4 regions of the Bradyrhizobium sp. USDA3010 genome follow, and region 1 is predicted to be linked to each of the others. Evidence: predicted binding sites of a transcription regulator. Region 1 holds the regulator's gene; each other region holds the start of a gene.

Region 1 (3,883 bases):
CCGGAATTGCAGAAGAACACGAAGTCGGCAAAACTCTGCTCGCACAGTCGCGCGGCAAGCACCTCGCCGTCCGGGCTCTTGAACAGGTTCGACATGTGCCAGAGCTTGGTCGCCTGCTCCTGCAGCGCCTTGACCAGATGCGGATGCGCATGCCCAAGCGCGTTCACCGCGACGCCCGAGGTGAAATCGAGATAGCGGTCGCCATTGGTTGCGATCAGCCAGGCGCCCTCGCCGCGCTCGAAGCCGAGATCGACCCGGGCGAAGACGGGGAGCAGATGCGACGAGGCGTTGGTCATGGCGTTCACTGCCGGTTTGAAGCCGTCAATCGCTGCGCGCCTTGACGCCTACGCAGCAACCGCCAGCTTCGGAAAACAAAACGGCCGCCTTTGCGGGCGGCACGTGCGGGTCATTCTATGCGGCGGCCGGTCAGTGTCAATCGCCAGGAGCCGGCCTTTGCTGGCCTTCCTGCAATGCGAAACCGGCGCAATCCGGAGCATTCCGGTGCGGTGGAAAAGCCTCACAGCAATGCTTAACTTTGTGGGAACATGTGGACGCACGGCCGCGGACTCTTGCGCCAGAGTCACGCCATATTGTAGCGTTTGGCCTGTCGGGTACGACATCTCGTGCGGCAGTACTGGACCCTCTAAGTAGCCTTCGTGTCTCGCGTAAACGTTCGGGCGCAACACCGTGCCCGGCGAGGGCTAAGGGATTCTGGCCGCAGGGATATTTGTCCAGATTGGCTCGCAGCGCCGCTCCGATGAGTGGCCGGCGCCATGCGAAAGGAAGAATGCGATGACTGTATTGACTTGGTCCGACGATCGCGTCGAGCAGCTGAAGAAGCTCTGGGAATCCGGCCTCTCGGCCAGCCAGATCGCGGCGGAACTTGGCAATGTGACGCGAAACGCCGTGATCGGCAAAGTACATCGGCTCGGCCTCTCCGGCCGCGCCAAGGCCCCCTCCACGGCTGCGCCGCGGCAGCGCAAGGCCCGTCCCGCCCAGCACATGATGCGGGTGGCGCGCCCGGTGTCGCGCGGCAACACCGCGCTCGCGCACGCCTTCGAGGTGGAGATGGAGCCCGATCCGATCTCCTTCGACAATGTGGTGCCGATGAGCCAGCGGCTGTCGCTGCTCGAGCTCAACGAGGCCACCTGCCACTGGCCGGTCGGAGATCCCTCGAGCCCGGAATTCTTCTTCTGCGGCGGCAAGGCGCTCGCCGGCCTGCCCTATTGCGCGCATCACTCGCGCGTCGCCTACCAGCCCGCCGCCGATCGCCGCCGGCCGTCGGCGAAGCCACAGATCAAGTAGCACTCGGGAAACCAGCCTGGACTGCAAAAACAAATCCCCGCGAAAGCGGGGATTTTTTTATGTGATCGTAGCCCGGATGGAGCGAAGCGAAATCCGGGGCGGTGTTTGAAGCGGAGAACGCACTACATCACTGGCGTCGTCCCGGCGCAGGCCGGGACCCATTACCACTGGTGCAAGTGGTTTAAGGCGGCTGTGGCACCAGCGCATGCAAGCAAAAGAGAACAGTGGTTATGGGTCCCGGCCTGCGCCGGGACGACGCCGTATTGTGGCTTGCGATTGCCGGCCGGCCTTACGGCTGCGGCTCGGCCTTCGCGAAGCGGTCGTCGAGCGCATAACCGGCGCCGCGCACGGTGCGGATCGGATCTTGCTCGCGGCCCGGATTGAGCAGCTTGCGCAGGCGGCCGATATGCACGTCGACGGTACGCTCATCGATATAGATGTCGCGACCCCAGACGCTGTCGAGCAGCTGTTCGCGGCTGAACACGCGGCCGGGATGCTCGAGGAAGAATTCGAGCAGCCGATACTCGGTCGGACCGAGATCGATCGGACGGCCCGAGCGCGCCACGCGGCGCTTCTCGCGATCGAGCTCGATGTCGCCGTAGGTCAGCACGGTCGCAAGCCGCTCCGGGCTCGCGCGGCGCAGCAGGCCCTTCACCCGTGCCAGTAATTCCGGCACCGAGAACGGCTTGACGATGTAGTCGTCGGCGCCGGTGGCAAGCCCGCGCACGCGCTCGCTCTCCTCGCCGCGGGCGGTCAGCATGATGATCGGAAGCTGCTTGGTCTCGGGACGCGCCCGCAGGCGGCGACACAGCTCGATGCCGGACAGGCCCGGCAGCATCCAGTCCAGTACCACGAGGTCGGGAACGCGCTCCTTCAGGCGGGTGTCGGCATCGTCGCCGCGCCCGACCGTTTCGACATCGTAGCCTTCCGCATCGAGGTTGTAGCGCAACAGTGTCGTCAGCGCTTCCTCGTCTTCGACTACCAGAATGCGTGCGCTCATCGGTTTAAGTTCTCTCTCTGTGGTGATCCGTTGCCCAGACGCAAACCGAAACGCTTACCTTCCTGGGCATAATCCCCGCGGAAACGACTTGTCGTGAAGACAATCCGGCTCCGCGCTGCGGATCATGTCCTAGGTACCCGGCACAGTGGTGGCAAAATTGGTCATGTCGCCCTTCGGACGCTTGTCGGTGATCTGCTGGCCCTCGATCATGTAGAACACGGTCTCGGCGATGTTGGTGGCGTGATCGCCGATCCGCTCGATGTTCTTGGCGCAGAACATCAGATGGATGCAGAACGAGATGTTGCGCGGATCCTCCATCATGTAGGTCAAGAGCTCGCGGAACAGCGAGGTGCAGATCGCATCGACCTCCTCGTCGCCCTTCCAGACGTTCATCGCCGCCGGCAGGTCGTGCGCGGCATAGGCGTCGAGCACCGACTTGACCTGCGACAGCACGAGGTCGGTCATGTGCTCCAGGCCGCGGATCAGCTTCAGCGGCTGGAAATCGCTTTCCAGCGCCGCGACGCGCTTGCCCATGTTCTTGGCGAGGTCGCCGATCCGCTCGAGATCGGTGGCCACGCGCATCGCGCTGACGATTTCACGCAGGTCGATCGCCATCGGCTGGCGGCGGGCGATCGTCAGCACCGCGCGCTCTTCGATGACGCGCTGAAGATTGTCGATCTCGATGTCGGCGGCGACCACGCGCTTGCCGAGCGCAACGTCGCGACGGATCAGCGCGTCGACCGACTCGGTAATCATCCGCTCGACGAGGCCGCCCATCTCGGCGACCAGGCGGGTCAACTCCTGCAGGTCGCTGTCGAATGCCTTGGCGGTATGTTCAGAAGCCATCTTGTATCTCCTCAGCCGAACCGGCCGGTGATGTAATCCTGAGTCCGTCGATCGCTCGGCGAGGTGAAGATCTTGTTGGTGTCGTCGAACTCGATCAGCTCGCCGAGATACATGAAGGCGGTCTTGTCGGAGACGCGCGCCGCCTGCTGCATGTTGTGGGTGACGATCGCGATCGTGTAGTCCTCGGACAGCTCCTGGATCAGCTCCTCGACCTTGGCGGTCGAAATCGGGTCGAGCGCCGAGCACGGCTCGTCGAACAGGATCACCTCGGGACGCACCGCCACGGTGCGCGCGATGCACAGCCGCTGCTGCTGGCCGCCGGAGAGCGACAGGCCGGAGGCGTTCAGCTTGTCCTTGACCTCGTTCCACAGCGCGCCGCCGCGCAGCGCCTTCTCGACCCGGTCGTCCATCTCGGACTTCGAGATCTTCTCGTAGAGGCGGATGCCGAAGGCGATATTCTCGTAGATCGTCATCGGGAACGGCGTCGGCTTCTGGAACACCATGCCGACCCGCGCGCGGAGCAGATTGAGGTCGAGCTTGGGATCGAGAATGTTGGTCTGGTCCAGCATCAGCTGGCCGACCGCGCGCTGCCCCGGATAGAGATCGTACATCCGGTTGAAGATGCGCAGCAGGGTCGACTTGCCGCAGCCCGACGGGCCGATGAACGCCGTAACGCGGTTGGTGCCGAGCGTCAGGTTGATGTTCTTCAGCGCGTGGTGCTCGCCGTAGTAG
Region 2 (3,883 bases), on a different contig from region 1:
GATCGCCCTGTCAGCAACCGCGTCGGACATTCTCGCTCCCATGTCGTCGTTTGATCGGCGCATGGCCTCTCGTTCGCCGCCCGGACCGTTCGCGCGTTCCTTCAGCGGCGAGCAGCGCGCTGGACCAGGATGGACGAGAGGCCTTACCCGTCAGCGCGGATCAGGAAAAATAGTTTGTTGAGATGGCTCCATCTGAAAAGGAGATGCCTCGGGCTCCGGCGCAGTTGATCGCGCAAGACACGGTGCCCGCACGTCACCGCCCCGACGGCGTTTGCCGTTGGACGCCGATTCGAAGCTCCGAAAAGCGCGACGTGCGAGCGAGTTAGTCGTGTGCGATGTAGAATCCGGGGGGCGCCGTCACCAGCCGAGTTCACGCAGATAGGCCGCGCGGGCGGCACGCCGGTGTGCGTGAAATCGGTGAACACCCCATCCACGCCGAGGCGGAAGAACTTCAGATATTCCAGGCCAGGGTCGCCGCGATAGTCGGCAGCCAGATATTTCTTCTCGTTGCGGAACGTGAAGACATGCACGAACAGGCCGAGCTTGTGCGCGTCGGCAATGACGCTGGTTGCCTCCTGCGTCGAGGCATCCGCCGTCGATCCCTTGTAGGGCGTGCCGTCGGCGTTGTTGTCCTTCCACGGTGAGATCTTGTAGGGGACGATATAGGCCTTCCACGGACCGATGCCGTCGGCATAGGTCTTGATCTCCGCGAGGCCCTCGGGCGTCAGCATCGCATCGAAGGTGCGGCCGTCACCCGCGACCGTCCAGTCGTACGGACGGGAATTGGCGATGTTGTTGAGCAGCACCTTGCCGGTCTTGAAGTCGACGCCGTTGCCGTCGATCAGCTGGACCTGCCGCGTCTCCAGCCCGTGGCTGCGCATATATTTCAGGCTGCCGGGCTCGAAGCTCTGAACGATGATCGGCGCGTCCTTCGCGTTGAGGCCGTTATCCCTGATGATCTTGATCAGGGCGTCCTCGAGCGGGTGGCTGCCGGGCGCGCCGCAGCCATTGGCGATCGCCTGGGCATTGTTCCAGGTCGGATTCTTGGTTTCCGGATAGACCGCGATCGGACGTCCCGTCGCCTTGCTCTTGGCCTTGGCGATGTCGATGATGTCCTGGAAGCTGATGATCGGAAACTTGCCGTTGAACAGTTTCGGCCGTTCGTTGGCCGCATCATAGGTGGTGCCGGCGATCCAGCTCTTCAGCTCGTCCATGGTGAAGTCGGTGATCGACCAATCATTGGTGTGATCGTCGCCGTCGACGATCAGCGCCTTCAGCACCGATTTGGGATCGGCCGGATCGATCAGGTCGGTGGGATATTCGGCCGGCCCGCTGGTCGGCGTTTGCGCCCATTTCACCTTGACGGCAACGCCCGGCGCGGTGCGCTTGCGTTTCGCGACGTCCGCATTGGTCTTCGCCACTTCGGCGACATTGGTGTTGTCGCCCAGCCATGGATTGTGGCGTGCCACCAGCACGCAATCCTTGGTCAGATGCAGGTCCTCTTCGAGCGCGTCGGTGCCGAGGTCGGCGGCCAGCTCATACGATGCCTCGGTCTCCTCGGGCACCAGGCCCGGCACGCCACGATGCCCGATCACGAGCGGCTGCTTGCCGTCGACGGTCAGGAACGGCTTGGCGCCGGCCGGCGCCGAGGCGGTTTGCGCTGAAGCCATCGACGGCAGCAGGACCGCCAAAGCCGCCGCACCGAGCAGCATCGCGCCAACATGCACCTTCCGTCGCGAACGAATCTGCCTCACGGCCAAATCTCCATCTTTTGCGTGGCATCGGGGCGATGCCATAAAGGCCGAGCCGATCAGGCTGACGCCGTTGTCTTCTTGTCGCAATCTTCTGACAGTCCGATGACTGTTCGGCGAGGCGGGCCGACACAAGCTTCCGCGATGCGCCGGAGGGCGACAGCACGCACCTCATTGCGAGTTCGATCGCGGCGCGTTGTCAACGTGCGATCCGGACGCTCATGCCGGGTTCGAGACCTTCCGCGGCGCCTGCGGGGTCGAGACGCAGACGCAGCGTGTTGCGGTCGTGATCGCCGATCACGCGCTCGGCCTGCCAGGTGGCGAACACCCCAAGCGGCCGCAATTCGGTGATGGCGGCCTTGGCGGCGGCGCCGGAAACGTTCGGTATCACGCTCACCGTCTTGCCCATCGCAAGACCGTCGAGATGGTCCTCGCGCACGTTGAACGACAGCCATTGCTTGCCGGCAGCCGCGATCATCAGGATCGGCTGGCCCGCACGAACGTTCTCGCCCACTTCCGCGGCGATCACGCTGACCACGCCGTCGACCGGCGCGCGCAGCACCATCTTGTCGAGACGGCGCTCGAGCACCGCGACGGCGGCCGCGGCCGCCTGCACCTGTGCGTCGGCGATGGCGCGCTCCTCCTTGGTCGGCCCTGCGACGGCGGCATCGTAGTTCGCCTGTGCCGCCGCCACGCCGGCGCGCCCTGCGGCAACGTCGTTCTCGGCCTGGTCGAGCGCCTGCTGGGTTTCAAAGCTCTGGCTCGCCAGCGTGGTGATCCGCTTGAGCTGGGTCTGCACATAGTCGAGCCGCGAATTGGCCTTGGAGATCGCGGCTTTCAGCGAGTCGATCTGTTCGCGGCGGACGCCGGCATAGACGTTGTTGCGGCTCGCCACCGCGGCGGCATGCGCGGCCCGCGCCTGGTCCGCCTGTGCGCTCAACTCGACGGCGGAGAGCCGCGCTAGGACGTCGCCCGCGTGCACCTGCGCGCCTTTCTCGACCGCGATCGACACCAGCTGGCCGTTCACTTCCGGCTCGATCCTGACCTCGGTCGAGCGGACCACGCCGACGATTGCAGGGGCCGGCGTCGCGCGGCCCTCGGCGTAGATCAGCGCACCCGCGACGAGCGCAAGCGGGATCGCGACAATGGCGATGCGCCTAGCGTTGGGCATGTTGCTGTCCTCTCTTGAACACCAGCGCGGAGATCACGGCCAGCACGAAATAGCCCAGGGCCAGGCACCACAACCTGATCCAGTCATGCGAGACCTCCCAGATGCTGGCGCCGAGCTGGTTGATGCGCACGAGGCCGTCGATCGCCGAGTCGGCCGGGAACAGCCGGCCGAGTGCCGTCGCCGCAGGAGGGATGGCCTCGCGCGGCCATGCGAAGCCGGCGGTGAAGAACTGCGGCAGGCTGGTCGCCAGCAGCAAAATGGTGGCGTTCTCCGGTCGCGTGAACCAGGCGCCGATCGCCTGTCCCATGAAGCTCGTCGCCAGCAGGAAGACGGTCGCCAGCGCGAAGATCTGCGGCAAATGCCCGAGCGTCGAGAAACCATAGATCCGAGGCAGCACGATCAGATAGAGCGCGAGCGCCGGCAGGTAGATGGTCAGATGGGCCACGCCGCGCCCGAACACGCCCGCGACCGTGTTGCGGGAATTCGCCAGCGCCGCGCCGGTCAGCATCGCCGCGCCGATCAGCAGCGTCTGTTGCAGGATCAGGATGAACGCCGCCGGCACGATGTAACTCGCATAGCCGCCGACCGGGTTGAAGATCGGTTGCAGCAGGACGTTGGCCGGGCTGAGGCTCGCGAGCTTCGCTTTGACCAGACCTCCGTCTGCGCGGGCGCCCCGCGACACCAGGTCGGATGTCAGCGTGCCGATCGCGGTGGCGACGGCGCCTGCGGTCGATCGGAAGATGAACAGGTAGGTGGCGTCGGCGTAGACCGGGATGTGCGCGGTGAGGCCCTTGAGCACATCGCGTTCGGTGCCGGGCGGGATCTGCACGGCGGCAAATGCGTAGCCGCGGTCGATCGCGGTGCTTGCCTCCGCAAGGGTGCGGGCGCGAACCGTGACGCTCAATGTGCCGCTGGCATCGAGCGTCTCGACGATCTGGCGTGAGAGATCGCTGAGATCATT
Region 3 (3,883 bases), on a different contig from region 1:
GCAAATCGTCTGAAAGGAATGAAATTGGCAGGACTGCCGATACCAGTTTGCCCGCAAACCGGGCCTTCGGGCAAGCCGCCCGCAATCAAGATGTCGCGACGGCTTTCGCGAGCCTAGATATGTTGCGCCATGATCAGGCCGGGCCGCGCGTCCGGCCGCGGCTCGATGTCGACCGACCAGAGATCGTGGTTGTCGACGTCCTTCAGCGTCACTCTCATCACGCCGGTCCTGCCGTCGATGTCGACGCGGCCGAAGAATTGGAGGCCGAAACACGGCGCGAGATTGTCGCCCTGCTCGGCCGAGCAGCCGTTCTGGTACATCGCCTTCGGGCCAAAGGTGTTGTCGAGCTCGCCCGGCGACCAGGTGCCGGCGTGCAGTGGGCCGGAGACGAACTCCCAGAACGGCTCGAACTCCTGGAACACTGCGCGGTTCGGATCATAATGATGCGCGGCGGTGTAGTGCATGTCGGCGGTGAGCCACACCGTGTTGCGGATGCCGGCGCGCTTCATGAAGGACAGGAGATCGGCGATCTCGTACTCGCGCCGCTCCGGCGGCCCGTCGCCGAGCGCGACGGCGTCCAGGCTGACGAGGCCGATCGGCAGATCCGCCGCGATCACCTTCCAGACAGCATCCGACGCCACCAGCTCCCGCTTCAGCCAGGCGAGCTGATCCTGACCAAGGATGAACGCCTGGTCCGGATCGCCCTGCTTATTCCAGCTGGAATCGCGGTAGGAGCGCATGTCGATGATGAAGACGTCGAGCAGCGGCCCGTAGGCGATCTTGCGATAGACCCGGCCGTCGCGCTCCGGCATCAGCCGCATCGGCATGAATTCGTGGAAGGCGCGGCGCGCCCGCGCCACCAGGCGCGAATTGCCGTCCGCATCATAGCCGGTTGCGTCGGCGGTGCCGATTGGCGACCAGTCGTCGGCCACCTCATGGTCGTCCCACTGCGCGAACATCGGCACCTCGGCGTGGAAGGCGCGGAAGTTGTCGTCGAACCAGTTGTATTTGTAGTTGCCGCGAAACTCGTCGAGGCTGTGGGCGACGACCGACTTCTCCTCGGTGACGATGTTGCGCCAGACCTCGCCGTTCGGCAGCATCTGCTCCGACGGCACCGTGCAATCGGCATAGATGTGATCGCCGGAATGGATGAAGAAATCCGGGTGCTCGTTCAACATGGTGCGATAGCTGCGCAGGCCGCCGCGCGCGGGGTCGATGCCCCAGCCCTGCCCCACGACGTCGCCGGACCAGACGAACGAGACCGAGCGGCGGTCGACCGGCGCGGTGCGGAAATGCCCGACGCGGCTTTCGCCCACAATGCCGTCGCGATCCTCGAAGCTGATGCGATAGAACAGGTCCTGCCCCGGCGGCAGGCCATCGAGCAGCAGCTTTGCGGTGAAGTCGCGCTCGGGCAGCGCGTCGGCGGACGCGGTGCGCAGGATGGTGGCGAAGCTTTCGACCGCGGCGCATTCGATCTGCATCCGCGCGGCGCGATCGGCGCGGGCCCAGATCACAGCGGAATCGCTGGCGACGTCGCCGGACTGGATGCCCGCGATCGCAGGCCGATCCGCGGCGCGGCTCAGATAGGGCTTTGCCAGCGCGCCCAATCCCGCCAGCGCGGCCGTCGACGCCGAGCGCACCAGAAGCTGACGCCTTGTGAGGCCTCGCCCCCTCGCGGAGATCGCTGTCGGCATCGAATAACCTTCGTCGAATCGCAACGAAGGTTTTGCCTGCGCTGTTTGACTCCGCCCTTACGGTTTCTTGACTCTGCGCCGACGGTTTTGCGACGGCGGGATGACTCGGGGGATATGGAGATCGGAACAGCACAGGAACGCCGAGCACTCGATGCTAATCCCGTCATCCTGAGGCGCGAGCAGAGCGAGCCTCGAAGGATGAATCGGCCAAAGACGGGCCGTCGATCCTTCGAGACGCGCGCAAGAGCGCGCTCCTCAGGATGACGGGTTTGGGATTGGCGCACTTCGAGAGAGCACAGGCGCGGCGGGCACTCTCACCGCTGCCAGTTGCAGATGCCGCCGGTGCGGCACGGCCAGGTCTGGATCCTGGTGTCGCGGGCTTCCGCATCGAGCGGGTTCGAATGGCGCCGCGCGAGCTTGGCGCGGGCGGGAACCTGCGCCACTGCGCGCTTGCGTTCATGCGGTGCCGTTACCCTGCTTGTCCGCACGGCCTTTTGCCGCTCGACTTTCGGCTGCTCGACCTTCGGTGCGACATTGGCGCGCTGATCAGGTCCGTGGTCGGTCTTCGCCTCGACCGGAACCGGCTCGAACTGCGCCGGCGGGCCAAGCGGCTTCGGCGAGAGCACGGCCCGCGAGAGATCGAGGCTGAAGAACTCGCTTGGGCGGTAGTCGTCAGCCAACGCCACGCCACCCAACGCCAGGCACGCGGTGCAAACAGTTGCAACAAAAGCGCTTTTCAGGACCATCAAAGGGCCTCCTGAAATCACTCGAACAGAACAGCCATCATGTAGGAGCCCGGCCGCGCGAATCCAGCCACGGCTTACGGGGCAGGGTTACCGGTCAACCAAGGCGGTCGTGGAAAGTTCCGCTGCCAGCCACCTGGCGCGCCGTTCCGATGGTATCGGAACGGGTTTCTAGCTTCTTGTTTTGACGCGTTTTCTTCACGCGAACCGGTAGCCACTTCGCTCGAATACGCTCCAGCCTACTCCGCCGCCTGTGCCAGCGGCTGGCCGATCGCACGCTCCAGCCGCGCGCATTCGGTGCGGTAGCGGGCGACGTTGCCTTCCTTGATGTGGCCGTAGCCGCGCACGAGGTCCGCGGTCTTCGCCAGCGCCACCAGGCGCGGCAAATCGAGCGGCTTCTTGCCGTCGAGGTGACGCAGGATCATCGCCGCATACTCCACCGGCAGCGCGCGCTCCATCTTGCGCTCGGCGGTGTAGCCGAAGATGTCGAATGCTGTGCCGCGCAGGCCCTTCAGCCCCGACAGCAGGCCGAACGCCTTGAAGATCCACGGCCCGAACTCGCGCTTCTGCAAGCGCCCGGTGACGGGATCGCGCTGCGCCAGCAGCGGCGGTGCCAGCAAGACCTTCAGACCGGAATTGCCCTCGAACTGCTCCCTCAAGGCCTTGCTGAACTCGCCGTCGGAATAGAGCCGCGCGACCTCATATTCGTCCTTGTAGGCCATCAGCTTGAACAGGCCCTTTGCAAAGGCCTCGGTCAGGTCATGCGAGCCCGGCGCTGCCGCAGCTTCGGCGGAGCGGACGCGCGCGACGTCGTCGAGATAGCGCTTCGCGTAAGCCGCGTCCTGATAGTCGGTGAGGAACTTGGCGCGGAACGCAATCGCCTCATCGAGCGTCTTCTTCGCCGGCGCGGCGCCTGCGCTCTTGAAGCGCGCGGCGCTGACCACGCGCTGCAGATCATGCGCGGCGAGCCGGCCCCACGAGAACGCGGTCTTGTTCATCTCGATCGCGGCGCCGTTGAGCTCGATCGCCTTCAGGATGGCCTCGAGCGACAGCGGGATCGCACCACGCTGGAACGCGAAGCCGAGCATGAAGGCGTTGGTCGCGATGCTGTCGCCCATCAGCGCGGTCGCAAGCCCGGTGGCATCGAGGATGTCGAGATCATCAGGTCTCACCGCGCCGTTCAGCGCGTCGCGCATCGAGCTGGCTTCAAAGTCGATATCGGGATCGATCACGAAGCTCGCGGTCGGCAACAGATCGGCGTTGACGACGGCGCGGGTGACGCCGCGCTCGGCGCGGCTCAGCGCCGGCACGCTGGTGGCGACGACGAGATCGCAACCGAGGATCAGATTGGCATTGCCGGGCGCGATGCGGACCGTGGTCAGCATGTCGGACGCCGGCGCCAGCCGGACATGGCTCATGACCGCGCCGTTCTTCTGCGACAGGCCG
Region 4 (3,883 bases), on a different contig from region 1:
ACCGGGACGAGCTCGACATCCGTGAGCGCCGTGGCGGTCGCGCTTCTTGGCTCGTTGTCGATCAACGCCATTTCGCCAAAGATCGTGTCAGGTGCCAGCTCAGCCATGGTCTTGTTACCGACCTGAATGCGCACATAGCCGCTCTTGATCACGAACAGCTCGTTGGCCTGCTCACCTTCGCGAAAGATAAGGCCGCCGGCGCGGACCAGGCGTGTTTCGATGTCGTTGCCCGTCAGAAGGCTGAAGCTTGCATCTGCCACTCGAAATTCCTTTCCCCGAATCCGGATGCAGGTCTCATGCATCCGGTTGTCTTGCTGCTCCGGCTAAAACAAATGCGCGAAAACAAAGTAGAGCAGGCCCGAGATCAGCATCGCCACCGGCAAGGTCAGAACCCACGCCATGGCGATGTTGCGGACTGTCGACCATTGCAGGCCGGATCCGTTCGCGGTCATGGTGCCGGCGATGCCGGACGACAACACATGCGTCGTCGACACCGGCAAGCCGTACCCGTCTGCCGCGGCGATGGTCGCGGCCGCCGTGATCTCGGCGCAGGCACCCTGCGCATAGGTCAGATGGGTCTTGCCGATCTTTTCACCCACCGTCACGACAATCCGCTTCCAGCCGACCATCGTGCCGAGACCGAGCGCGATCGCGACCGCAATCTTCACCCAGGACGGAATGAATTTGGTCGCGGCATCCAGCGAGCCTTTGTAGCGATTGAGCGTCGCGACATCGGCATCGTTCAGCCCATTGTCGCCGCTCTTCATGAGCAAGCGCAGCGCCTCCGATACCAGATACATGTCGTTGCGCGTGTTGCCGACGGCCTCGGCCGGGAATTTCGCCAGCGAACCGTACTGAACGACCTGGTCGCGGATTTCGCCGACGAGAACGGCGAGTGACGGATAGGTATCGTCGGTGAGTTGCCGAAGGGCGATGTAGTTCGTCACCGCCGGACGCGGATTGCCCGTCACCTTGCGATCGGCTCCCTTATCCTCGATCACCTTGCTCGCCGCCGCCGAATTCGCGGTGAATGCCGCGATCTGGCTCGCAGGCATCGCGCGGTTGAGCGCGTAAGCGGTTGGGACTACGCCGATCAGGATGAGCATGATCAGACCCATGCCCTTTTGACCGTCGTTCGATCCGTGGAAGAAGCTGACCAGGGTGCAGGTCAGGATCAGGATGCCGCGGATCCACCATGGCGGCGGCTGATCGCCTTTCGGCTCGCCGAACAGCGCCGGCGTTGCGCGCAACAGCGCGGTTTTCAGCCCGTAGAGCAGGATGGCAGCGAGCGCAAATCCGAACAGCGGCGACAACAGCAGCGCCTTGCCGATGCTGACGGCCTGTGACCAATCCACGCCGGAGGTCCCCTCCCGTCCGTGCATCAGGGCGTTCGCGATACCGACGCCCATGATCGATCCGATCAGGGTGTGCGAACTCGAGGCGGGCAAACCAAAATACCAGGTACCCACGTTCCAGATGATGGCGGCGATCAGCAGCGCAAACACCATCGCGAAGCCGGCGCTGCTGCCGACCTGAAGGATCAGTTCGACCGGCAACAGCGAGACGATGCCGAAGGCAACGGCGCCGCTGGAGAGCAGGACACCGATCAGATTGAAGAGCCCCGACCAGACGACGGCAATGTGGGCCGGCATCGAACGGGTGTAGATCACGGTGGCGACGGCGTTCGCCGTGTCGTGAAAGCCGTTGACGAATTCGAAGCCGAGCGAGATCAACAGCGCCACGAACAGCAGCAGGAACGCGAGATAGGAGGTCTTGCCGACGCCCGTCGCGCCGACATCCGCGTAGATGCTGTAGGCCACGAACAGCAGCGCGGCGCCGATCACGCCGAGATAAATGATGCCGGTGAGAGGATGAAAGCCTTTCTCGAGATCGGGCCCGCCGCTACGCGCAGGCTCGATCGAACCAGGTAACGCTACATCGCTCATGGATCGCCCTCACAGCCGCGGGAGGACAAAAGCGGCCATGTGACATTTGGACTACGCTGACATGACGTCCATATGACAGCTCCATGAAAGGCAATGCGGCCGGCTTGCGGCCGGCGCCTAATCCATTGACGAGATTGCCATAATAGCGGCCCCCGCCGCTCGCCGTGCATTAGACACGACTTCCCGTCCGGCTGCGATGCGCTCGTTGCGCCGACCGGTCGGAAATCGCCGATCACGTCAAAGCTGACGACTTCTGCTTTTCCCGAGGCAATGAGTACATGCCCTAATGCTGGGATGCCGGCGTCGCCGGCACGTGCTGCTCTTCGGCATATTTGTGCGCCAGCCAGGACGTGATCACGCCCGGGATGAGGCCGACCATCCCGTAGAGGATGAACTGCACCGCGCCGCTCTCGGAGCCGTGCGAGGCGTAGGTCAGCGCCGCGCCGACGAACGCCACGAGACCTACGATCAGCATCCGCACCGTCGGCGTGATCCGCCGCATATGCATCAGGATGTCGTCGACCGCGCCGAACATCAGCGACGGCACGATGCCGAACAGATAATTGTATTGCAGCGACTTCACGAACACGGCGAGCAGCTTCGCCACCTCGCCGCCATTGGTCTCGGTCCAGTAGCCGGACTGATAGGTGGTCATGAGCAGCAGCAGGAAGCCGCCGATGAACGGCCCGATGGCTGCGAAGATCAGATAGCGTTTCATGGCGTGCCCCTGCCCGACATCAGGCGAGTGTAACGCAGTCACGCGACGGTTCTAGGGAAAATCGAAAGCGCCCGGTAATGTTCCGGGATCATCGCGTCGATGCGCTGCAACAGCCGGACTTCGCTGCGATACGGAAACGCCCGGACTCAGCGGGGCGATGAGATCGTGAGTACCGAGGTGAGCGCTGAAGCTGTTACTCACCCCACGCCGCGAACGCGTCGTTGAAGGCGCGCTCGCCGGGGGCGCCCTTTTCGATCGCGATGATGGCGCGGCGCTGGTTGGTGTAGACCAGCGGCACGTCGAACCAGGAGCGTTCCTTCAGCAGCTGCAGATTGCGCGAGCGGTCGGCGTCGACGTTGGAGAGGCCGACCAGGAAGAAGCCGTCGGTGACCTTGACCGCGAGCCCGGCCAGCGGCGTGCCGCGCGCCTGCTCGTTGGACTTCATCAGGATGCCCGGCACATTACCGACGCCGCCATTGGCGAAGTCCTGCGGCAGGATGAAGGTCAATTCCGCGGTATGGCTCGCCGGCAGCGATGAATCGGTGTTGCGGCGGAACGACATCGTCATCTTGAACTTGCGATCGGGGATGTCGATGTCGGCGCGCACGGCGATGTCGGGCTTCTGGTTGCCCGAGCCCTTGACCTGTTCGGTGCGCCAGACCACCGAACCGACATATTGCTTGCCCTTCGGATCCGACGGGTCCTCGTCATAAAGCACCACGCGCTGCGCCACCGGAGCGACCGGCTCGCCGGACGACGACGGCTGGCCGACGCGGTCGGTAATCTTCTTGCTCGAAGGCGTCGCCGCGGCATCCTTCGGCGCCTCGACCGGGGCCGAGGATTTGAACAGGCTGCTGACGAGGGTGGCGGCCTGCTGGTGGAACAGAAAGCCGGTGCCGACCAGGATCAGCAGGATGCCGATCGCGATCGCGGTCTTGAACGGGAACATCGAACCGACACGCGGCCGCTTCGGCTCGCCCTCGGCATTGCTGACCCGCGAGCGTGGCGGCGGCGCCTGGGGCGGCTGCGGGGCGTAGCGCTCCGCCTCCTCGATCGACTCGTCGTAGGAATATGGCGCCTCGGGATCGCCGCCGCGGTTTTCGAGGCTCGGCTCGAGCCGGTCGAATTCCGGCGAGGGCGACGGCACGTTGGCGTAGGTCTTGCGCGCGTTGCGGCTGGCCTGCGCCGCGGCCCGCCCGAGATCGTCGGCGTCGGCAGT

What was found. Region 1 encodes PhoB, which activates phosphate uptake and scavenging genes when phosphate is short. Its sites were predicted from a motif close to TGTCATNNANCTGTCAT; they were not measured.
Region 2: a site for PhoB is predicted at 1,846-1,862, ahead of AC066Y_RS05990 (glycerophosphodiester phosphodiesterase family protein). Genes of this name have one in related genera too.
Region 3: a site for PhoB is predicted at 1,784-1,800, ahead of AC066Y_RS26905 (alkaline phosphatase D family protein). Genes of this name have one in related genera too.
Region 4: a site for PhoB is predicted at 2,019-2,035, ahead of AC066Y_RS28290 (inorganic phosphate transporter). Genes of this name have one in related genera too.

Annotation. Positions count from the first base shown of each region.
Region 1 is NZ_JBWJZD010000001.1:400,312-404,194, forward strand. It holds gene AC066Y_RS01715 (acetylornithine transaminase) at 1-296, opposite strand, end outside; gene AC066Y_RS01720 (GcrA family cell cycle regulator) at 793-1,305, shown strand; gene phoB (phosphate regulon transcriptional regulator PhoB) at 1,595-2,305, opposite strand; gene phoU (phosphate signaling complex protein PhoU) at 2,435-3,151, opposite strand; gene pstB (phosphate ABC transporter ATP-binding protein PstB) at 3,163-3,883, opposite strand, start outside.
Region 2 is NZ_JBWJZD010000003.1:97,120-101,002, forward strand. It holds gene AC066Y_RS05985 (MFS transporter) at 1-30, opposite strand, end outside; gene AC066Y_RS05990 (glycerophosphodiester phosphodiesterase family protein) at 144-1,754, opposite strand; gene AC066Y_RS05995 (HlyD family secretion protein) at 1,951-2,922, opposite strand; gene AC066Y_RS06000 (ABC transporter permease) at 2,909-3,883, opposite strand, start outside.
Region 3 is NZ_JBWJZD010000020.1:105,326-109,208, reverse strand. It holds gene AC066Y_RS26905 (alkaline phosphatase D family protein) at 114-1,694, opposite strand; gene AC066Y_RS26900 (hypothetical protein) at 2,009-2,440, opposite strand; gene AC066Y_RS26895 (indolepyruvate ferredoxin oxidoreductase family protein) at 2,677-3,883, opposite strand, start outside.
Region 4 is NZ_JBWJZD010000022.1:93,222-97,104, reverse strand. It holds gene AC066Y_RS28295 (Crp/Fnr family transcriptional regulator) at 1-260, opposite strand, end outside; gene AC066Y_RS28290 (inorganic phosphate transporter) at 324-1,946, opposite strand; gene AC066Y_RS28285 (DUF5413 family protein) at 2,230-2,664, opposite strand; gene AC066Y_RS28280 (hypothetical protein) at 2,858-3,883, opposite strand, start outside.